DNA from 2 places in the Streptomyces sp. AM8-1-1 genome. Region 2 is predicted to be linked to the other one. Evidence: predicted binding sites of a transcription regulator. Region 2 holds the regulator's gene; the other holds the start of a gene.
What was found. Region 2 encodes HrcA, which represses chaperone genes, less so after heat shock. Its sites were predicted from a motif close to TTNGCACTCNGNNNNNCNGAGTGCNAA; they were not measured.
Positions count from the first base shown of each region.

Region 1: groES (co-chaperone GroES) is a predicted target of HrcA. The motif match lies at 9,154-9,180, and genes of this name have one in related genera.

Region 1 is NZ_CP135086.1:3,327,494-3,338,776, forward strand. Features, by position in the region: gene RPQ07_RS14870 (sigma-70 family RNA polymerase sigma factor) at 1-221, opposite strand, end outside; gene RPQ07_RS14875 (response regulator transcription factor) at 488-1,099, opposite strand; gene RPQ07_RS14880 (WhiB family transcriptional regulator) at 1,542-1,865, shown strand; gene RPQ07_RS14885 (LysR family transcriptional regulator) at 1,989-2,879, opposite strand; gene RPQ07_RS14890 (MOSC domain-containing protein) at 2,960-3,628, shown strand; gene RPQ07_RS14895 (SDR family oxidoreductase) at 3,727-4,500, shown strand; gene RPQ07_RS14900 (hydroxyacid dehydrogenase) at 4,764-5,792, shown strand; gene RPQ07_RS14905 (sigma-70 family RNA polymerase sigma factor) at 5,907-6,788, shown strand; gene groL (chaperonin GroEL) at 6,951-8,579, opposite strand; gene groES (co-chaperone GroES) at 8,698-9,006, opposite strand; gene RPQ07_RS14920 (hypothetical protein) at 9,319-9,714, opposite strand; gene RPQ07_RS14925 (polysaccharide deacetylase family protein) at 9,711-10,637, opposite strand; gene RPQ07_RS14930 (THUMP-like domain-containing protein) at 10,755-11,283, shown strand, end outside.
Region 2 is NZ_CP135086.1:5,534,223-5,545,505, reverse strand. Features, by position in the region: gene RPQ07_RS24840 (S41 family peptidase) at 1-1,019, opposite strand, end outside; gene RPQ07_RS24835 (hypothetical protein) at 1,092-1,709, opposite strand; gene RPQ07_RS24830 (16S rRNA (uracil(1498)-N(3))-methyltransferase) at 1,846-2,589, opposite strand; gene RPQ07_RS24825 (nitronate monooxygenase) at 2,589-3,659, opposite strand; gene dnaJ (molecular chaperone DnaJ) at 3,738-4,874, opposite strand; gene hrcA (heat-inducible transcriptional repressor HrcA) at 4,875-5,900, opposite strand; gene RPQ07_RS24810 (MBL fold metallo-hydrolase) at 6,064-6,786, shown strand; gene RPQ07_RS24805 (DUF3097 domain-containing protein) at 6,796-7,605, shown strand; gene hemW (radical SAM family heme chaperone HemW) at 7,643-8,884, opposite strand; gene RPQ07_RS24795 (ATP-binding SpoIIE family protein phosphatase) at 8,984-10,948, opposite strand; gene RPQ07_RS24790 (HAMP domain-containing protein) at 11,179-11,283, shown strand, end outside.

The sequences.
Region 1 (11,283 bases), 2.2 Mb from region 2:
GGCAGTGCCATCAGCACCGCGACACAGACCTCCTGCGCGAGGTCTTCGACGAAGTGACGCGCGTCTCCCGGCAGCCGGCTGAGCCGGGTGCGGCAGTAACGCAGCGCGAGGGGGTGAACGTGCGCGAGGAGATCGTGCGTGGCCTGCTCGTCTCCGTCGACGGCACGGTGAACCAGGGAACCGATGGCCCCCTGAGCGGTCACCGCCTCGTCGTCACGCATCGGTCCATGGTGCCTCGGCGGCTGAGCATCCGCGGCACCGCGTCCAATGTTGTGCACCGAAGCGTTATGAGCAGGTGCGCCGGAACTCATCGCCTGCGCCCTCCCCTTCCGCTCGACAGACTCGTTCCCAAGGAACTCCACATCTCAAGGATGCGGCATCGGGCGGGAAACGAATGCCCGCGGCCGTCCGATTCCCCGCCCACCGTACGGCGGGCGGGGTCCGTCGCGCCCCGGGGGCGACCCAGACGAGACGTCGCGGACACGACCTAGCGGACCAGGCCCCAGCGGAATCCGAGCGCAACGGCGTGCGCACGGTCCGAGGCGCCCAGCTTCTTGAAGAGCCGCCTGGCGTGCGTCTTCACCGTGTCCTCGGAGAGGAAGAGCTCCCGTCCGATCTCGGCGTTCGACCGGCCGTGGCTCATGCCTTCGAGCACCTGGATCTCGCGTGCGGTGAGTGTGGGCGCGGCACCCATCTCGGCCGAACGCAGCCGGCGCGGGGCGAGCCGCCAGGTCGGGTCGGCGAGCGCCTGGGTAACCGTGGCCCGCAGTTCGGCGCGCGAGGCGTCCTTGTGCAGATATCCGCGGGCTCCCGCGGCGACCGCGAGCGCGACCCCGTCCAGATCCTCGGCGACGGTGAGCATGATGATCCGGGCGCCGGGGTCCGCGGACAGCAGCCGGCGGACCGTCTCGACGCCACCCAGACCGGGCATGCGTACGTCCATCAGAATCAGGTCCGAGCGGTCGGCCCCCCAGCGGCGGAGGACTTCCTCGCCGTTGGCCGCGGTCGTCACGCGCTCGACGCCGGGCACGGTCGCGACCGCGCGGCGAAGCGCCTCTCGGGCAAGCGGGGAGTCGTCGCAGACGAGGACGGATGTCATGACCGTCCTCCGCAGCTGATGCGCGTCACCTTGAGCCTCCAGGCTGGGTACGTTTCGTCACCTGTGCGGTTGAACGCTCTCGGACATGTGCCCTAGCGCTTGTTCTTTCAACCGCTTCCGCACTACCAACGACGGTCACTCGAAAGAGTTACGGGTCGGGCTGCCCACTTCAGCACTCTATGTGAGCGGCCGTACGCGACGTAGAGCAATGCAGGTCAACAGGTCTTCACCCGGAAGCTATGCCCCATTTAGCGGCTTTTCTTCACTTTCTGCGGTGTCTGTGGCTAGATTCGCAATGAGTCATATTTACATCTACTTACACAGTAGATGTACGGTCGTGGGGCATGGTGCGGGTGCCGGATACGGCTCGTATCCGCCGCTCGTGCGCGACCTGACCGACCTGACCTGTATCCGCTCAGCACGGTTTCAAGGGGCAAGCGCTATGGCAGATTTCTCCCGCCTTCCCGGACCCAACGCCGATCTGTGGGACTGGCAGCTCCTCGCGGCCTGCCGTGGGGTGGACAGCTCGCTCTTCTTCCATCCCGAGGGCGAGCGGGGCGCGGCACGCAGTGCACGAGAGAACTCGGCGAAAGAGGTCTGCATGAGGTGCCCGGTCCGCGCGGAGTGCGCGGCACACGCGCTGGCGGTGCGGGAGCCGTACGGCGTGTGGGGCGGACTCACCGAGGACGAACGCGAGGAGCTCATGGGTCGGGCCAGGCACCGGCTGATCCCCGCGACGAGCGTGACCGGCATGGGGCGAGGTTGACACCCGTTTGCCCCAACCGTTCGAAGAAACGTTCCTGCACTCACCCCTGCCCGGATCCGGGCAGGGGTGAATCGCGTTCGCGCCAGAGTCGTACAGGGGCGCCCGGAGCCGCGCAGAGGGGGCTCAGCGGGCCGCGGCGAGGGCCAGTCGGTCGAGCGTCGCCGAGACCGCGGGGACCTGGGCGAGGTCCGGGAGGGTGAGCGCGACGATCTCGCGCTCGACGGCGGGGACGACCGTGACCGTCCGCGCACCCTTGGGGCGTACCGACTCCAGCGCCAGCTCCGGCAGCACCGCGACACCCAGACCCGCTCCGACCAAGCCGATCACCGCCGGATAGTCGTCGGTGGCGAAGTCGATCCGCGGGGTGAAGCCGGCCTTCTCGCACACCTCGACCAGTTGGCGGCGGCAGCGCGGGCAGCCCGCGATCCAGGGCTCCTCGGCGAGGTCGGCGACGGTGACCGTGGCGGACGCGGCCAGCCGGTGGCCCTCCGGGACCAGGCCGACGAGCCGGTCCGTGAGCAGGGGCCGGACGACCAGGTCGTCCCACTCCGCCTCCCCGCCGTCGTAACGGAACGCCAGCGCCACATCGCAGTCGCCCCCGCGCAGCATCTCCACCGACCGCGGCGGCTCCGCCTCGACGAGGGAGACCCGGGTGCCGGGATGGGCCGCCCGCAGGGCGGCCAGCGCGGTGGGGACCAGCGTGGAGCTGCCGCTGGGGAAGGAGACCAGCCGCACCCGGCCCGCACGCAGCCCGGCGATGGCGGCGATCTCCTCCTCGGCGGCGGTGAGACCCGCGAGGATGCCGGACGCGTGGCGCACCAGCGCCTCACCGGCCTGCGTCAATCGCATCTCCCGGCCCGTGCGGATCAGGAGCGGGGTGCCCGCCGACGCCTCGAGCGCCTTCATCTGCTGGCTGACGGCCGGCTGGGTGCAGCCGAGTGAGCGTGCCGCGGCGGAGAAGGACCCGGCGGCGGCGACCGCGCGGAGCACTCGGAGATGGCGGGCTTCGATCACTCCACGAATATAAGGGGACCTTGGAGATCGGGGCAATTATCGGCTGGATCGTTTGGGTAAGCCGGGGTTAGCGTGCAGTCATGAAGGTTCTGACGGTCAATGTGGGCCGCGCCAAGACGGTGGACTACACCGACACCCCGGACGGGACGACGGGGATCGACAAGCAGCCCGCCGAGGGCGCCGTCATGGTCACGGACCCCGGGCCGAAGGGCCGCGGTGGCAGCGGCCTCGCCGGGGACACGATCTGCGACCTGCGCCATCACGGCGGGACGCATCAGGCGGTGTACGCCTTCGCCCGGGAGGATCTGGACTTCTGGGAGCGGGAGTTGGGCCACCCCATCCCGAACGGCGCCTTCGGCGAGAACCTCACCACGATCGGCCTCGACGTCAACAACGCGAAGATCGGCGAGCGTTGGCGGATCGGCGACTCCCTCGTCCTGGAGGTGACGAGCGGCCGCATCCCGTGCCGTACGTTCGGCTCCTGGCTCGGCGAGAAGGGCTGGGTCAGGCGCTTCACGCGCAACGCAGCACCGGGCGCGTATCTGAGGGTCGTCGAGCCGGGTGAGATCCGGGCGGGCGACGCGGTCGAGATCGTGCACACCCCTGGGCACACGGTGACGGTGGGACTGTCGTTCCGCGCCGGGACCACCGAGCGGGCACTGCTGCCGGAGATACTCGCCGCGGGCGACGCGCTCCACCCCGAACTGCTCGCGACAGCGCGTACGTATGTGGAGAAGTACGGCGCGTAGGACGCTTCCGTGGATCGGGCGGGCACAGCGCGCGAGGGCCCGTCCCGCAGGCCGGGCGTGTACACGGCGCCGACACGCGGGGCACTAACGTGCCGCCTATGACGACTGCACTGATTACGGGAGCGACCGCGGGCATCGGTGCCGCGTTCGCGCGGCGGCTCGCCGCCGAGGGACACAACCTGGTGCTGGTGGCCCGTGACACCAAACGGCTGCAGGAGCACGCCACCGAGCTGCACGACCGGCACGGCATCGAGGCGGAGGTGCTGACCGCGGACCTGTCCGAGGAGGACGGGATCGCGGCCGTCGAGAAGCGGCTGGGCGACCGCAAGAACCCGGTGGATCTGCTGGTCAACAATGCCGGGTTCGGCAACAAGGGACGCTTCCTGGAAGTGTCCATGGCCGACGAGCTGACGATGCTGAAGGTGCACTGCGAGGCGGTGCTCCGGCTCACGGCCGCGGCGACCGCGGTGATGCGCGACCGCGGGCGCGGCGGTGTGGTGAACGTGGCCTCGGTGGCGGCGTTCGTCCCCCGCGGGACCTACGGGGCGTCGAAGGCGTGGGTCGTGCAGTTCACGCAGGGCGCGGCACGGGACCTGGCGGGTTCGGGCGTACGGCTGATGGCGCTCTGCCCCGGATTCGTCCGCACCGAGTTCCACGAGCGCGCCGGCATGGGCACCGACAACATCCCGAACTGGATGTGGCTGGACGCCGACAAGGTGGTGGAGGCGGGACTCGCGGACCTGGCCCGCGGCAAGGCGGTCTCGATCCCGGACCCGCGGTACAAGGCGCTGATGGGAGTGGCGAAGCTGGCGCCGCGCAATCTGCTGGGCGGGGTGACGTCGAAGACGGGCCGCAAGTACGGACCGCAGTAGACCGGACGCGCGCACGTCGCACGCGCGGCCGCGGTCGAAGGACCGCGGCCGCCGGCGCTCGGCGGGCGGGTGCACACCGGCGTGCCGTCATATCCCGTCCAGGCGGGGCAGGGTGAGCGTGTGCCCGTCCGCACCGGGCAGGGTGAGCGGATGTCCGTCGTGCCGGGCGGCCCGGCACATCCCGTCCTCCCGGCCGCGTGAACAGATTCCGCGCCGGGCAGCGTGAGCGGATTCCGGCCAGGCACAAGGAGCAGGGTCCGATCATGCAGCAGCGCACCGAGAAGCGTCCCGCCGTCCTCCTCGCCATGGGCCCGGGGATCGCGGACCAACTGTTCACCGATCCCCTGCGGGCCCGGCTGGCGGCCCTCGCCGACACCGATCCGTATCTGGTCGCGCACGACCTGGCCGCCCCCACCCCCCGGGTCGCCTCGGCGCTCGCCACCGCCGAAGTCCTGCTGACCTGCTGGGGCGCGCCCGTGCTCACCGCCGAGGTGCTCGACTGCGCGCCCAGGCTGCGTGCCGTCGTCCACGCGGCCGGCTCCGTCAAGCACCACATCACGGAGGCCTGTTGGGAACGCGGCATCACCGTGGCCTCCGCCGCGTCCGCCAACGCGTTGCCCGTCGCCGAGTACACGCTCGCCGCCATCCTCTTCGCGGGCAAACGGGTGCTGCACTCGGCCCAGCGGTACGGCCGGCTGCGCGCCGCTCACGACTGGCGGCAGGAACTGGCCGGTGCCGGCAACTTCCGCAGCACGGTGGGGATCGTCGGCGCGTCCCGCATCGGCCGCCGGGTGACCGAGCTGCTGCGCCCCTTCGACCTGGACGTGCTGCTCTACGACCCGTACGTCGGCGCCGCCGAGGCCGAGGCGCTCGGTGCCGTGAAGACGGAGCTCGACGACCTGTGCGCCGGCAGCTCCATCGTCTCGGTCCACGCCCCGGAGCTGGCGAGTACTCGCCATATGATCGACGCCCGCCGGCTCGCACTGATGCCGGACGGCGCGACGCTGATCAACACCTCGCGCGGCTCTCTGGTCGACGAGGACGCGCTGCTGCGCGAACTGCTCCCGGGCCGGCTGCACGCCGTACTGGACGTCACCGAGCCGGAGCTCCCGCCCGCGGACTCCCCGCTCTACACCCTGCCGAACGTGCTGCTGACCCCCCATGTCGCGGGCTCGCTCGGCAACGAGCTGCACCGGATGACGGAACTGGCCCTCGACGAACTGGAGCGGTACGGCAAGGGCCTGCCGTTCGAGGAGCCGGTTCACGCGCAGACGCTGGGCCACTCCGCGTAGGAGCCGGGGGGCCGACTGCCCACAGAAGCGGAGCCTGTCTCTCCGGCCGGAGGCTGTCACATCCGGCCCGTTTCCCGCGTCATCCCTACGAGGACGACGACGGAGGATGCAGCGATGGATGACCAAGAGTTCCTGGCGGAGCGTTTCCACGCCGACCGGCCCCACCTCAAGGCCGTGGCCTATCGGATGCTCGGCTCACTGAGCGAGGCGGACGACGCCGTGCAGGAAGCCTGGTTCAGGCTCCACCGCTCCGACACCAGCGCGGTCGGGAATCTGAGCGGCTGGCTGACGACCGTGGTCGGCCGGGTCTGCCTCGACATGCTGCGCTCGCGCAAGTCCCGCCGCGAGGAGTCGCTGGACGTACGCGTACCGGATCCGGTCGTTCAGCGGGAAGGCGCGGTCGATCCCGAGCACGAGGTGCTGATGGCCGACTCGGTCGGGCTCGCGCTGCTCGTGGTGCTGGAGACCCTCGGGCCCGCGGAGCGGCTCGCCTTCGTTCTGCACGACATGTTCGCCCTGCCCTTCGACGAGATCGCCCCCATCGTCGGCCGCACCCCGGCCGCGACCCGGCAGCTCGCCAGCCGGGCCCGCCGCCGGGTGCAGGGCACGACCTCCGTACCCGACGATCTGCCTCGTCAGCGCGAGGTCGTCGACGCGTTCATCGCCGCTTCGCGCGGGGGCGACTTCGACGCGCTGGTGGCGCTGCTCGACCCGGACGTGGTGCTGCGCGCGGATGCCGGGGCCCTGCCGGCAATGCCGTCCCGCGAGGTGCGCGGCGCGCGTCAGGTGGCAGGTCAGGCGCTCACCTTCCAGAAGTTCTCGCAGTTCTCGCGGCGGGTGCTCGTCAACGGCGGCGCGGGAATCGTCACCGCGCCGGGCGGCCGCCCGCTGTCGGTCATGGGCTTCACCATCACGGGCGGGAAGATCGTCGCGATCGACATCCTGGCCGATCCGGACCGGCTGAACCGGCTCGATCTGACCTTCATCGGCGACTGAGCCGTACGCACCGTCGGGCCCGGAAAACACCGGCCCGGCTCGCCCGTCGGCTCGGACAGCACCGCCCAACTCACCATCGGGCCACGAAAAACACCGAGCCCGGTGCCCCCGCGACGGGGACTCCGGGCTCGGTGGGTGATGTCGGACGTCAGGCGTCGGACGTCAGTGGGAGTGGCCGTGACCGTGGCCGTGGCCCGCGTCGGCCTCTTCCTCCGCCGGCTTCTCGACGACCAGGGTCTCGGTCGTGAGCAGCAGGGAGGCGATGGACGCGGCGTTCTCCAGGGCGGAGCGCGTGACCTTGACCGGGTCGATGACGCCGGCCTTCACCAGGTCGCCGTACTCGCCGGTCGCGGCGTTGAAGCCCTGGCCCTTGTCGAGCTCCGCCACCTTCGCGGTGATGACGTAGCCCTCGAGGCCGGCGTTCTCGGCGATCCAGCGCAGCGGCTCGACGGCGGCGCGGCGGACGACGGCGACACCGGTGGCCTCGTCGCCCTCCTTGCCGAGGTTGCCTTCGAGGACCTTGACCGCGTGGACGAGCGCGGAGCCACCACCGGAGACGATGCCCTCCTCGACCGCGGCGCGGGTCGCGGAGATGGCGTCCTCCAGACGGTGCTTCTTCTCCTTGAGCTCCACCTCGGTGGCGGCGCCGACCTTGATCACGCACACGCCGCCGGCCAGCTTCGCGAGGCGCTCCTGGAGCTTCTCGCGGTCCCAGTCGGAGTCCGTGGACTCGATCTCGGCCTTGATCTGGTTGATACGGCCGGCGACGTCGTCCTGGTTGCCGCCACCGTCGACGATGGTGGTGTCGTCCTTGGTCACCGTGACGCGGCGGGCGCTGCCCAGCACGTCGAGACCGGCCTGGTCGAGCTTGAGGCCGACCTCCTCGGAGATGACGGTCGCGCCGGTGAGGCTCGCCATGTCCTGGAGCATCGCCTTGCGGCGGTCGCCGAAGCCCGGGGCCTTCACCGCGACGGCGTTGAAGGTGCCACGGATCTTGTTGACGACGAGGGTGGAGAGCGCCTCGCCCTCGACGTCCTCGGCGATGATCAGCAGCGGCCGGGAGCCACCCGCCTGGATGACCTTCTCCAGCAGCGGCAGCAGGTCCTGGATGGAGGAGACCTTGCCCTGGTTGATCAGGATGTACGGGTCGTCGAGGACGGCCTCCATACGCTCCTGGTCGGTCACCATGTACGGCGAGAGGTAGCCCTTGTCGAAGGCCATGCCCTCGGTGAACTCCAGCTCCAGGCCGAAGGTGTTGGACTCCTCGACGGTGATGACACCGTCCTTGCCGACCTTGTCCATCGCCTCGGCGATGAGCTCGCCGACCTGCTGGTCCTGCGCGGAGAGCGCGGCCACGGCGGCGATGTCGGCCTTGTCGTCGATCGGCCGGGCGGTCGCGAGGAGCTCCTCGGACACGGCCTTGACCGCGGCGTCGATGCCCTTCTTCAGGGCGGCCGGGGAGGCACCCGCGGCGACGTTGCGCAGGCCCTCGCGGACCAGCGCCTGGGCCAGCACGGTGGCGGTGGTGGTGCCGTCACCAGCGATGTCGTTGGTCTTGGTCGCCACCTCCTTCACCAGCTGGGCGCCCAGGTTCTCGTACGGGTCCTCGACCTCGACCTCACGGGCGATGGTGACACCGTCGTTGGTGATGGTGGGTGCGCCGAACTTCTTGTCGATGACGACGTTGCGGCCGCGGGGGCCGATCGTCACCTTGACCGTGTCGGCAAGCTTGTTGACGCCGCGCTCGAGGGCGCGACGGGCGTCCTCGTCGAACTTCAGGATCTTCGCCATGGAGCGATTCAGCCCTCTCGGAAAGCTGGGGGTGAACGAACTGCGCCCCCGGTCGCCCGGCCCTCTCGGGGTCGCGCGGGCCGGGGGCGCAGCTCACAAGCACAAACTATGTGGTGAACTACTTCTCGACGATCGCGAGCACGTCGCGGGCCGAGAGGACGAGGTACTCCTCGCCGTTGTACTTCACCTCGGTGCCGCCGTACTTGCTGTACAGAACGACATCGCCGGTCTGGACGTCGAGCGGCAGGCGCTCGCCGTTCTCGAAGCGACCCGGGCCCACGGCGAGGACGACGCCCTCCTGGGGCTTCTCCTTCGCGGTGTCCGGGATGACCAGGCCGGAGGCCGTGGTCTGCTCGGCGTCGAGCGGCTGGACCACAATGCGGTCCTCGAGCGGCTTGATGGCAACCTTGGAGCTGGCGGTCGTCACGATCCGACCTCCCCCTTCGGAGATCTCACGGGGTTAACAGAGCAGAGGTGGCGACCAGGTCGATCCGTCGTCGCGGGTGCCGGACCTGCCTGTCGCTGTGTTGGCACTCTCCGGTGGGGAGTGCCAGTGCCGAGACTATGACTGCGATTAGCACTCGGTCAAGCGGAGTGCCAATTCACCACCCTGCGGCGGGTCGTTCCGCTCGTGTGGGGGAAACGCACGGGCGGGGCGGGGCGTTCCCCGGCCCCGGGCGTGTCAGGGGCCGGGCGGGTCAGTGGCCGGGCATGTCAGGGGCCGGCCCTGCGCGGCGCGTCACGGGCTCCCGGGCGCGGCTTCGCCCCCACGGCCCGGCCAGGCTTCGTGCGTACGGCCCGGCGCGGCGTCGTACGCACGGTGCGGGCGATGTGCGCGATGGGTGCCATGGGCGCGATGGACCCGGTGGATACGGCCCAGCAGCCGGGTCGCCGGTTCGGCGAGACCCGGAGCGTCGAGGCCCTGGGAGCGAACGCGGCCCTCGTCGCGCGACGGTCCCGGGAGTGCGTCCACTCGGCGTACCGCCGGCGCCGCGGGCCCGGGGCCGACCTTCTCGACCGCCCTGCGGCCGAGCCGTTCGAGCGGGTCCACGGCTGCCGGGGCACAGCCGACACAGACGAGCAGCGCACCGGCCACGACCACCGTCGCGGCCGACGGCCGGAGCGCGCGGCTCATACGTAGTCCTCCAGCTTGGCCACGGCGTACCCCCTGTCGGTCACCGTCTTCATGACCTTGCGGATCATGTCGGGCATGGTGCCCTTCCACTCGTCGCTGCCGCGGAAGTGGGTGAGGATGATGTCGCCCGGGTGCAGATCCCGGTCCCACTCGCGCCATTCCATGTGGTCGGGGAACGCCTCGGCTGCCCACAGCGGCACGGCCTTGACGCCGCACGAGCGCGCGGCCCGCAGGGTGTCCCGGTTGTAGTTGCCGTACGGCGGCCGGAAGAGCGGCGGCCGCTTGCCGTACCGCTTCTCGAGCTTCTCCTGCTGGTCGCAGATCTCCCGCTTCTGCGCGGCGTAGGAAAGACCGGGCAGATAGCGGTGGTTGAGGGTGTGGTTGTGCAGCGAGACCCCGCGGTCCTGCATCCGCTGGAAGTAGTCGTAGTCGTCGTTGATGACGTAGTCGCTGAGGAACGCGCTGTACGGGATCCGCAGATCGCTCATCATCCGCAGCAGGTCGGGGTCCTTCTCCGAGCCGTCGTCGATCGTCAGGAAGACGACCTTCTCCTTGACCGGAACGGTCGTGAAGACGGGCGGCATCGACTCCTGCCCCTCGACCTCGAAGCCCTTGCGGGTGGTGATCTTCGGCTTGACGGCGGGCGGCGGCGGTGCGGCCAGCGGGGTCCGGGAGAGGCCCCACTTCTTGGCGGCGGCCGCCCGGGCCGTCTGGTCGCGCTTGATCCGGGCCGCGCGGGCCGCGAGCGCGCCTGCCGCGCCGGCCTCCTTCCGGGCCTCGGGATGACGGTCGGCCTTCGGGCCGCCGGCCCCGTCCGTGGACTCGGCCGCACAGGCGGAGCCGAGGAGGGCGACGAGCAGGGCGGCCGCGACGGCACGGCGGTGCGCCCGGCCGCGACGCGATCGGGTGAGTTTTGCTGGCATGTTTCCGTTTTGTCCGACTAGCTGCATGGCGCTGGATCCTGTCAGCACGGATCCCCACGGCCGGGCCGACACCTCCACCACGGGCAGACCATCGCCCACCTGGCCCACAATGGGCCGGTGAACGACCTCCCACTCTTCGCCGCCCTCCGTACCGAGGAAGGCCGGACCCTGCTCGCCGCCCTGCGGGACCACGACCCGGCCGAGGAACTGGCGATCGCCACGCGGCTGCGCCGCGAACACGCCACCGAGCTGGTCTCGGCGGCCCTGGGGCAGGCGCGGCTGCGGCAGCGGGCGGTCGCGAAGTTCGGCGAGCAGGACGCGTACCGGATGTACTTCACGCCGAACGGTGTCGAGCAGTCGACGCGCAAGCCGGTCGCGGAGTACCGGGCCCGGCGCTTCGGGGAGCTCGGCACGGCCGAGGTCACCGACCTGTGCTGCGGGATCGGCGGCGACGCGATCGCCCTGGCCCGGGCCGGCATCCGCGTCCTCGCGGTGGACCGCGACCCGCTGACGGCGGAGACGGCGCGCGCGAACGCGGACGCGCTGGAACTCGGTGACCGGATCGAGGTGCGCTGCGCGGACGTCACGGAGATCGCGACCGGACCGTGCGCGGTGTTCCTGGACCCGGCACGCCGGGGAGGCCGGG
Region 2 (11,283 bases):
GCCCTCACGCCCGGTTCCACGGCCAGCGCCCGCGCGGGCCCGTCCCGGTGGGTGACCCAGTGGATGCCGCCGCGGATCTCCACGGCGCTGCCGCGACCGGTGCGGTCGGGGGCCGCGGTACCGAGGTGGCGTTCGGCCTTCACGGGACGCGGGCGCAGATCGGTGCGCTGCCCGCCGAGCCGGATGTCGAGACGGCGGGGCGCGGCGCCGTCGAGGTCGTCGAGGATCCACAGCTCACCGGCGGAGGCGTACACGACACGGGTCCCGTCGGTGGCCGCGTGCCGGGCGTAGAAGCCGTCGGCGGCGTCGCCGGTACCGAGAGGGGTGTGACGCTTCAGGTCCGACCCGTCCGGCCGGGACGAGTAGACGGCTCCGACGCCCTCGTGGTCCGAGAGGAACGCGATCCCCTCCCCCGCTTCGCCGTGGGGACCCACCCACAGCGGGTACTCGATGTTCCCGTCGACGTCCTCGTGGAGGCGTACGAACTCCCCCGAGCCGTCCCGGTCGATCCACAACTTGCCCGCGGTGCCGCCCCGGTAGCGCTTCCAGGCAGCGGCCTCGCGGCCCATCGTGGCGGAGAGCAGCAGTACGCCGGAGCCGTACGCCAGGCCGCCGACCGGCCCGTAGGGCAGCTGCGTCGCGGGTCCGCCGTCGAGCGGCACCGACCGCGCCCAGCTGCGGCGCAGCGAGGCCTGACCCTGGGTGCTGATGGCGAGGACCTCGCCCTGCGGGGTCCAGCCGCGTACGGACGTCCTGGCGCTGCCCCAGTACGTCAGCCGGTCGGCCGGCCCGCCGTCGACGGGCGCGACATGCACCTCGGGCGCGCCGTCCCGGCGTGAGGTCCAGGCTATGCGGGTGCCGTCGGGTGAGATACGGGGATGGTCGACGGGCACGTTGTCGGCGCTCACGCGCCAGGCGCGTCCGCCGTCGAGCGGGGCGACCCAGACGTCGTCCTCTGCGGTGAAGGCGATCAACTCGCCGTGGACATGCGGATACCGAAGGTAGGCAGGCTGCGTCACACCGTCACCCTAGGCAGGCCAGGGGTGCCGGGTCACGGCTTTGCCAGGGCCTGTCGTGTGGATCGGGCCGGGTCACTTCCCCGGCGGGTCGACCGTCTCGGTGACGGTCACCGTGACGGTGACGGCGGGCCGCGGATCGGAGCCGGGAGGGGTGGGGCGGGGCGAACTGCTGGGCGTGGCCGAGCAGTTGCCGAGGACGGTCGCCTCGAAGACGACCTTGCCGTCCACCCTGGCCAGGAGGTCGCCGCGGACGCACCGGCCCGAACGCTCCTCGGTCACCTTGCCCTTGAGCGTGATCTTCTGCCCCGCCTCGGTCTCGCCCTGGCAGTCGACGGTGGCTGTCCCCGTCCTGCTGGGCGACGGCGAGGAGTTGCCCGCGTCGTCGAGGGTGGCGGTGCAGCTGAGCCAGCGCACGTCGAAGCCGATGCGCTCCAGGGTGCTGGTGCCCGTGCGGTCCGTGGTGACGGACACGGCGACGGAACTCAGTCCCCCGGTCGCCGGCTCGCAGGCCGCCAGGACCCCGACCGCCGTGCCCGCGACGGCGATCGCGGCGAGCGTGCGTCTCGGGCGCGTCCGGCCGGTGCGGCCGGTGCGGCCGGGCTCCGCGTCTCCCGCCGGGCGAACTGCCGTTCTTCGCCGTGTCGTTCCGTGCGGTCCCGTTTTCCGCAGTGCTCTTCCCCGCAGTGTCATTCCCCGCAGTGTCATTCCCCGCATGAAGCGAGACTGGCACCGGCGGGCGGGAAGCAACAGGGCCGTTGCGGTCAATCACCGTCATCGGGGACGCCGTCGGGCCCCTCCCGCCCCAACGGCCCGCGCACCAGGGCGGTCAGCCCCAGCGCCCCGTGCGGCCCAGCAGCAGCGCCGTCGCCGCCGTGCCCGCCGTCGAGGTGCGCAGCACACTGCGTCCCAGCCGGTACGGCTTGGCTCCCGCCTCCGCGAACGCCGCGAGTTCCTCCGGGGACACTCCGCCCTCGGGGCCCACGACCAGCACGATCGATCCCTCGGCCGGCAGCTCGGCGGTGGCCAGCGGTTCCGCCCCCTCCTCGTGCAGCACGGCCGCGAAGTCCGCTGTGGCCAGAAGTGCCGCAACCTGCTTGGTCGTTGCTGCGTCCGCGACCTCCGGGAAGCGGAGCCGGCGCGACTGCTTGCCCGCCTCGCGCGCGGTGGCCCGCCACTTCGCCTGCGACTTCGCGCCCCGCTCGCCCTTCCACTGCGTGATGCAGCGGGCGGCCTGCCAGGGCACGACCGCGTCGACGCCGGTCTCCGTCATGGTCTCGACGGCGAGTTCACCGCGGTCGCCCTTGGGCAGCGCCTGGACGACGGTGATACGCGGCGCCGGCTCGCTCTCGACCGGGAGGTCCCGCACCTCCACCTCCAGCCGGTCCTTGCCCTCGGTCCGCAGCACGACGCCGGCCGCCCCGCGTCCGAGCCCGTCGGTGAGCACGATCTCCTCACCCTGCTGGAGCCGGCGTACGGACACGGCATGCCGTCCCTCGGGACCGTCCAGCACGACGGCGGAACCGGCCGCGACCCCCTCCAGGGAGTCCACCAGGAAGACGGGTGCGGTCATCAGGAGGCGTCCAGCGCCAGCGCGGCGCGCGCGGAGTCCAGCTCGGCGGCCAGCACCTCCACCAGCTGTGCGGCCGGCAGCTCACGGGCCAGCCGGTGCCCCTGACCGGCCCACAGGGCCATGCCCTGGGCGTCGCCGGCCTTGGCCGCCGCCTTGCGCAGCCCGCTCGTCAGATGGTGCACCTGCGGATACGCGGCGGGGGCGTACGGCCCGTGCTCACGCATGAAGCGGTTGACGAGCCCGCGCGCCGGCCGGCCCGAGAAGGCCCGGGTCAGTTCGGTGCGTACGAAGAGGGGGTTGGTCATGGCCTGCTTGTGCAGGGTGTTCGCGCCGGACTCGGGGCAGACCAGGAACGCGGTGCCGAGCTGCGCCGCCGCGGCACCGGCCGCGAGCACGCCGGCGATCTGGCCGCCGCGCATCAGTCCGCCGGCCGCGATCACCGGCAGCGGAACGGCCTCGCGGACCAGGGCGACGAGGGTGAGCAGTCCCACCCCGCTGCCGTCGGCCGCCGGGTCGTCGCGGTGCGTGCCCTGGTGGCCGCCGGCCTCGACGCCCTGAACGCACACGGCGTCCGCGCCGGCCCGCTGCGCGGCCTGCGCCTCTTCGGGCGAGGTGACGGTGACGACGGTGAAGGTGCCGGCCTTGGCGAAGGACTGGAGCACGTCCCGCTTGGGGCAGCCGAAGGTGAAGGAGACGACCGGGACGGGGTCGTCGAGGAGGATCGCGAGCTTGGCCTCGTACCCGTCGTCCAGGCCGGAGTCGGGATCGCCGAGCGGCGTCTCGTACCAGGCCGCCTCACCGGCGAGCTGGTGCCGGTAGACCTCCACGGCGGCGGGGTCGGTCGCACCGGGCTGCGGCATGAACAGATTCACGCCGAAGGGCCGGCTCGTGAGCCCGCGGATCTGTTTGATCTGCTGGTACATGCCGTCCGCGGTCTTGTACCCGGCGGCCAGGAATCCGAGGCCACCGGCCTCGGACACGGCTGCGGCCAACTGCGGGGACGACGCGCCGCCCGCCATGGGGGCCTGCACGATCGGATACCGGCAGAGATCGGTCAGTGCGGAGGACATGCACGCATGGTGCCACGTCGGCCCCGCCCGGCCGAATCGGACCCGACGCGGCCCCGGATATCGGGGCCGCGGCCGGTTCTACCGTCCGTTGAACGCGTCCTTCAGGCGCGAGAACAGCCCTTGCTGCCCTGGCTGGAACTGGCCGGTCGGCCGCTCCTCGCCGCGCAGCTTCGCCAGCTCCCGCAGCACCCGCTCCTGCTCCGGGTCCAGCTTCGAGGGCGTCATCACCTCGACGTGCACGATCAGGTCGCCCCGACCGCCACCGCGCAGGTGCGTGATGCCGCGGCCGTGCAGCGGGATCGACTGTCCGGACTGCGTGCCCGGGCGGATGTCGACCTCCTCCATGCCGTCGAGCGTCTCCAGCGGCACCTTGGTGCCGAGGGCCGCCGCCGTCATCGGAATGGTGACCGTGCAGTGCAGGTCGTCGCCACGCCGCTGGAAGACGCCGTGGGCCAGCTCGTGGATCTCCACGTACAGGTCACCGGCGGGGCCGCCGCCAGGGCCGACCTCGCCCTCGCCCGCGAGCTGGATCCGGGTGCCGTTGTCGACACCGGCGGGGATCTTCACGGTCAGCGTGCGGCGCGAGCGGACCCGGCCGTCTCCGGCGCACTCCGGGCACGGGGTCGGGACGACGGTCCCGAAGCCCTGGCACTGGGGGCACGGCCGGGACGTCATGACCTGGCCCAGGAACGAACGCGTGACCTGCGAGACCTCACCGCGACCGCGGCACATGTCACATGTCTGCGCCGAGGTGCCCGGCGCCGCGCCCTCGCCCGAACACGTCGTACAGACGACGGCCGTGTCGACCTGGATGTCCTTCGTCGTGCCGAAGGCCGCCTCGTTGAGGTCGATCTCCAGCCGGATCATCGCGTCCTGGCCGCGCCGCGTACGCGACCTCGGCCCCCGCTGCGACGCCGTCCCGAAGAAGGCGTCCATGATGTCCGAGAAGTTCCCGAAGCCACCGGCGCCGAAGCCTCCGGCGCCACCGCCGCCCGCCTGGGACAGCGGGTCGCCGCCGAGGTCGTAGACCTGCTTCTTCTGCGGATCCGAGAGGACCTCGTAGGCCGCGTTGATCTCCTTGAAGCGCTCCTGCGTCTTCGGGTCCGGATTCACATCCGGGTGGAGTTCACGCGCAAGCCGGCGGAAGGCCTTCTTGATCTCGTCCTGGGATGCGTCTCGGCGCACGCCGAGTACGGCGTAGTAGTCCGTGGCCACTTACGACTCCGCCAGGATCTGTCCGACGTAACGTGCCACTGCGCGTACCGCTCCCATCGTTCCGGGGTAGTCCATGCGGGTCGGTCCGACCACGCCGAGTTTGGCAACTGCCTCGTCGCCCGAACCGTAGCCGACCGAGACGACGGACGTGGAGTTGAGGCCCTCATGGGCGTTCTCGTGACCGATCCGTACGGTCATGCCCATCCCGCCCGACTCCTTGGCCTCGCCGAGCAGCTTGAGCAGCACGACGTGCTCCTCCAGCGCCTCCAGCACCGGCCGGATCGTGAGCGGGAAGTCGTGTCCGAAGCGGGTCAGATTGGCGGTGCCGCCGATCATCAGCCGCTCCTCGGTCTCCTCGACCAGGGTCTCGAGCAGGGTGGACAGCACCGTCGTGACGGTGCCGCGGTCCTCCGGCTCGAAGGATTCCGCCAGGTCCTGCACCAGCTGCGGCACATCCGCGAAACGGCGCCCGACGACCCGGCTGTTGAGCCGGGCCCGCAGGTCCGCGAGCGAGGTGTCGCCGAAGGGCGCGGGGCAGTCGATCATCCGCTGCTCGACCCGGCCGGTGTCCGTGATCAGCACGAGCATCAGCCGGGCGGGCGCCAGGGAGAGGAGCTCGACGTGCCGGACGGTGGACCGGGTCAGCGACGGGTACTGCACGACGGCGACCTGCCGGGTCAGCTGCGCGAGCAGCCGCACCGTACGGCCCACGACGTCGTCGAGGTCGACGGCCCCGTCCAGGAAGTTCTGGATGGCGCGGCGCTCCGGCGACGACAGGGGCTTGACCCCGGCCAGCTTGTCGACGAAGAGCCGGTACCCCTTGTCCGTCGGGATACGGCCGGCGCTGGTGTGCGGCTGGGCGATGAAGCCCTCGTCCTCCAGCACCGCCATGTCGTTCCGGACCGTGGCCGGCGAGACGCCGAGATTGTGACGCTCCGTGAGCGCCTTGGAACCCACAGGTTCCTCGGTGCCGACATAGTCCTGGACGATCGCGCGCAGCACCTCGAGTCTGCGTTCACTGAGCACCGCGCACACCTCCAGCTCTGGTTCCTCGGTGGCTGCTTGGCACTCCCCGGGTCCGAGTGCCAGCAATCCCCGTGCCAGTGTACGGCCGTGGGGTACGGCTCTAGCAAGGCGGCCGACCAGGCTACCGCGCGCCTTTGCTGGTCGTTGCCAGTAGCGTCGCGTTATGGACGTCCGTTGGGAAGACTTCGGCTGGGAGCAACTGGCCGACGGGGTCGGGCGGCGCAGGATGCCCGTCTGGGACGCGACCGTGGGGCTGGTCGCCGGTGACGAGGCCGTCCTGCTGTTCGACACGGGGTCCACGCTGCGTGAGGGCGTGGAGCTGCGCACCCAGGCGGAGGCGCTGCTGGGCGGCCGCCGAGTGACGCATGTCGCACTGAGTCATCCCCACTTCGACCATGTTCTGGGGACGGCCGCCTTCTCCGCGGTGGAGGTCTTCGGCGCGGTCGCCGTCGATGTCGTCCTGCGCCGGGACCGCGACGAACTCCGGGCCGACGCCGTACGGCACGGCGTGGCGCCGGACGATGCCGCCGAGGCGACCGATCTGCTGGTCGCGCCGCAGCACGTGGTCACCGGTGAACGGACACTGGACCTCGGCGGACGCCAGGTGCTGCTGGCCAATGTGGGCCCCGGGCACACGGGCCACGATCTGGCGCTCCTCGTGCCGGGCGACCGGGAGGTCGTGTTCTGCGGCGATCTGGTGGAGGAGTCCGGGGAGCCGCAGGCGGGTCCGGACGCGATGCCCTCGCGCTGGCCGGCGGCCCTGGACCGGCTGCTCGCGCTCGGCGGAGAGGACGCGCTGTACGTCCCCGGGCACGGCGCGGTGGTGGACGCGGCGTTCGTCCGCGCACAGCGTGACGTGCTGGCGGAGCGCTTCGGGGTGCCGTAGCGTCGCCGAATGCGCAGCTACAGCCCCGATCTGACGCCCCCTTGGAAGAAGCCCTCCGCCGTGCCGGAGGTCCCCGCCGACCGGGATCTGGTCGTGGAGGAGGTCACCACCGGCTTCTGCGGCGCGGTGACCGGCTGCGAGGCCGGGACGGTGACCCTGGAGGACCGCTTCGGCAAGCACCGGGTCTTCCCGCTGACCGCACGGGGCTTTCTGCTGGAGGGCCGGGTGGTGACGCTGGTCCGGCCCGGCGCGGGCGCACCGGCCGCGCCGGCCCGTACGGCCTCGGGTTCCGTCGCCGTGCCCGGCGCCCGGGCCAGGGTGGCGAGGGCGGGCCGCATCTACGTCGAGGGCCGCCACGACGCCGAGCTCGTGGAGCGGGTCTGGGGCGACGACCTGCGCATCGAGGGGGTGGTGGTCGAGTACCTGGAGGGTGTCGACGACCTCCCGTCGATCGTCGCCGACTTCGCCCCCGGGCCCGACGCCTGCCTCGGTGTCCTGGTCGACCATCTGGTCCCGGGGTCCAAGGAGTCCCGTATCGCCGCGTCGGTCACGGACCCGCACGTGCTCGTGGTGGGCCATCCGTACATCGACATCTGGGAGGCGGTGAAGCCGTCGTCGGTGGGGATCCCGGCATGGCCCGTCGTCCCGCGGGGCCAGGACTGGAAGACGGGTGTGTGCCGCGCGCTGGGCTGGCCGCCGAACACCGGCGCCGCCTGGCAGCACATCCTGTCCCGGGTGCGGTCCTACCGTGACCTCCAGCCGGAGCTGCTGGGCCGGGTCGAGGAGCTGATCGACTTCGTGACGCTGCCGCCGGAGTGAGCGGCGTGGCCCTCCGAGGGGGCAGCGGGGCGGCGGGTCAGTCCACCAGGTTCCGGACGACCCCGTCCGCGAGCAGCCTTCCCCGCAGCGTCAGCACGGCCGAGCCCGCCTCGTAGGCCGCGGGCTCCAGCAGCCCGTCCGCCAGGGCTTTGCCCGCCGCCGCCAGCCCCGCCGGCTTCAGCAGCGACAGCGGCACGCCGTCCCTCAGCCGCAGCTCCAGCAGGATCCGCTCGACGCGCCGGTCCTCCGCCGACAGGAGTTCGCGGCCCGCTCCGGGCGAGCGCCCCTCGGCCAGCGCCGCCGCGTACGCGCCCGGGTGCTTCACGTTCCACCAGCGCACCCCGCCCACATGGCTGTGCGCTCCGGGGCCCGCGCCCCACCAGTCGGCGCCGCGCCAGTACAGCTCGTTGTGCAGACAGCGGCCCGCGTCGGAGGTGGCCCAGTTGGAGACCTCGTACCAGGAGAAGCCCGCCTCGGACAGCACGGAGTCCGCGATGAGATAGCGGTCCGCGTGCACGTCGTCGTCGGTCATGGGCACCTCGCCCCGCCGGATGCGCCGGGCCAGCTGGGTGCCCTCCTCCACGATCAGCGCGTACGCCGAGACATGGTCGGGTCCCGCGCCCACCGCGGCCGCGAGCGACGCGCGCCAGTCGTCGTCGCTCTCGCCGGGGGTGCCGTAGATCAGGTCGAGGTTCACATGGTCGAAGCCGGCGGCGCGGGCCTCCGCGACGCAGGCCTCGGGGCGTCCGGGTGTGTGCGTGCGGTCCAGCACCTTCAGGACGTGCTGCTTGGCGCTCTGCATGCCGAACGAGATCCGGTTGAATCCTCCGGCCCGCAGCTTCTCCAGATACTCCGGACCGACGGACTCGGGGTTCGCCTCGGTGGTGATCTCCGCGTCGTCCGCGAGCCCGAACTCCTCCCGGACGGCGCCCAGCATGGACACCAGGTCGGCTGCGTCCAGCAGCGTCGGCGTACCGCCCCCGACGAACACCGTGCTGACCGGCCGCGGGTCGTCGCCGAGCACCTTGCGGGCGAGGCGCACCTCGTCGGCGAGGGTGGCGGCGTAGTTGTCGCGGGAGGCCAGTACACCGCCCGAGCCGCGCAGCTCGGTGGCGGTGTAGGTGTTGAAGTCGCAGTAACCGCAGCGCGTCGCGCAGTACGGCACATGCAGATAGAAGGCGAGCGGCCGGTCACCGGCGCCGTCGAGGGCGGACGCCGGGAGCGCCCCGTCCTCGGGCATGGGCTCACCATCGGGCAGTACGGAAGGCATGCCCCCCATTGTCCGTCACCGGTGCGAAAGCCCGGACCGCGCGCCGGGCGGGGCTCCGGGGGCAGAGGCCGTGCCGTCCCCGGCAGGTCACCGCACCGGAGGCGTACGTCACTGCACCTGGAGCACGAGCAGCGCCAGATCGTCGCCCAGCGGGGTGTCCGAGAAGTCGTGCACGGCCTGCCTGATCCGCTCGCCGACCCCTTGCGCCGTCAGTCCCACGCATCCGGCGAGAGCGGTGGCCAGCCCGTCACCGTCGTCGAACATCCGGGCCCCCGAGCGCCGCTCGGTCACCCCGTCCGTGACGCAGAGCAGCGTGTCACCGGGCTCCAGGTCGAAGGTCTGGCTCTGGTACGCGACGTCCTCCACGACCCCGAGCAGGACCTGCGGCTCGGCGACGGTGTGCACCCTCCCGTCGGGCCGCAGCACCAGCGGCAGCGGATGCCCCGCGCTCGCCAGCGTGCACCGCACGCCCCTGCCGGAGGGCAGCGGCACGACCTCGCCGTACAGCAGGGACAGGAAGCGGGCCTGCGGCCCTTCCGGCACCGTCTGGCCGCCGGCCGCGGCGACGAGCAGCGCGGTCGCCTCCGCCGCTTCCATGGCGTCGTCGAGGAGGAGCCCGTTCAGCCGGTCGAGCACCTCGCCGACCTGGTAGCCCTCACGGGCGAGCAGCCGCAGCCAGGGGCGGGCCAGTCCGGTGACGACGGCCGCCTCGGGGCCGCTGCCCTGGACGTCGCCGAGCATGAAGGACCAGCGGTCGCCGCTGCCGGCCGGGAAGATGTCGTAGAAGTCACCACCGGCGACTCCGTCGTCGCCGGGCTCGTAGACGAGGAAGCGGTCCACGCCCGGGATCTGGCCCACCTTGCGGGGCTGGAGGCCGCGCTGGAGGACCTTGCTGATGGTGGCCTGCCGGGTGTACTGGCGGGCGGCGCCGATCGCGAGTGCCACGCGGCGGGCGAAGTCCTCGGTGAGGGCCGTCACGTCGTCGGGGACGCGCGCGAGGCCCTGCCGGGCGAGCAGCAGGGTGCCGAGGCCGCGTCCGCCCGCGACGAGACGGTAGGCGAGTGCGGCGCCCCCGGCCGCGCCCGGCTCGCGCCCGCTCGGCCACGGGATCGGCACCGGTCCGCCGATCGTGCCCTCGGGCAGCATGGGCGGCTCCTCGACGAGCGCCGTGCGCAGCTGCTCGATCCGTGACTCGTCGGCGTGCCAGACGCGGGCGAGCCGCTGCACGGGGGCCGAGGGCCCCTCGCCGCCGACGGCGGGCCGGCCGGGTTCGCCGTCCAGCCAGATCGCGCACCAGTCGGCGAGCCGCGGCACCAGCAGCTGCGCGGCGAGCGCGGCCACCATGTCCTCGTCGAGCTGTCCGGCCAGCAGGTCGGAGGCCTCGGCGAGGAACGAGAGCGCGCCACGTCCGGCCAGGCTCTGGTCCGCGCGGTCGTCGCGGGCGACGGACGCGCGCGGCGAGGGCGCCAGGATCTCGGCGGCCCGCAGACCGCGGTCGATGGCCGGTTCGGCACCGGTCAGCGCGAAGGTGTCCCAGCCGTCGACGGGCAGCCGCGCCCAGACGGTCTTCAGGGCCGAGAGGTAGGTGATGCCCCAGCGCTCGGCGAGGGCGGCGACGAGGTGCAGACCGCGTCCGTACTCGGGGGTGCCCGAGCGGTCCGTGACGGCGTGGGGCTCGCTGCTCACGGCCCTGGCAGGGTGGTGGTCGGAGACCTCGATCACCAGGGCGGCGGCCTCTCCGTCGGCCGACGGGTCGAGGCGGCACAGGAGTTCGACGGCGGTGCCCGCGTGCACGACGGCGTTGGTGACGAGTTCACTGACGATCACGACGGCGTCGTCCGCGAGCCGGTCGGTGCTGTGCCCGCCGGGCGGGCAGCCGCCCGCCGTACCCCGGCAGTAGGCGCAGGTGGCCAGGAGACCGAGGGTGGTCCAGTCGGCGAGGGCCGCCCGGACGAATCTGCGGGCGGCCGAGGGGGCATGAGGGTTCCCCGGCAGGCTGGTGCGCGTGACCGACCGCCCGTCATCCCTGAACGGGTAGAACGGAGTTGAGCGGTGGACGGTTTCGCGCTGCATCGGAATGGACCCCACAGTCCGGCTCCCGGTCGGTTCTCACAATGCGCCGCTTCTGACACCGACAGAGTGACAGACTGAGCCTGCCCATAAGCGCCGAGTCACCGAAGTGGGCGGATATGAACAGAGACCTCGTGCCGCCGCCCGCATCCCCGGCCACCCCGCCGCATGCCAGGACGCCGGACGACGGCGGCTGGATCCGGGCGTCGGAACTGCGCCCGCTGCTGGCCGCGATGACGTCGCTGCGCGACGGCGACTTCCGCGTCCGGGTGGCCGAGACGCACGAAGGCATGTCGGCGGAACTGGCCGCGGTGTTCAACCAGATCGCCGTGCGCAAT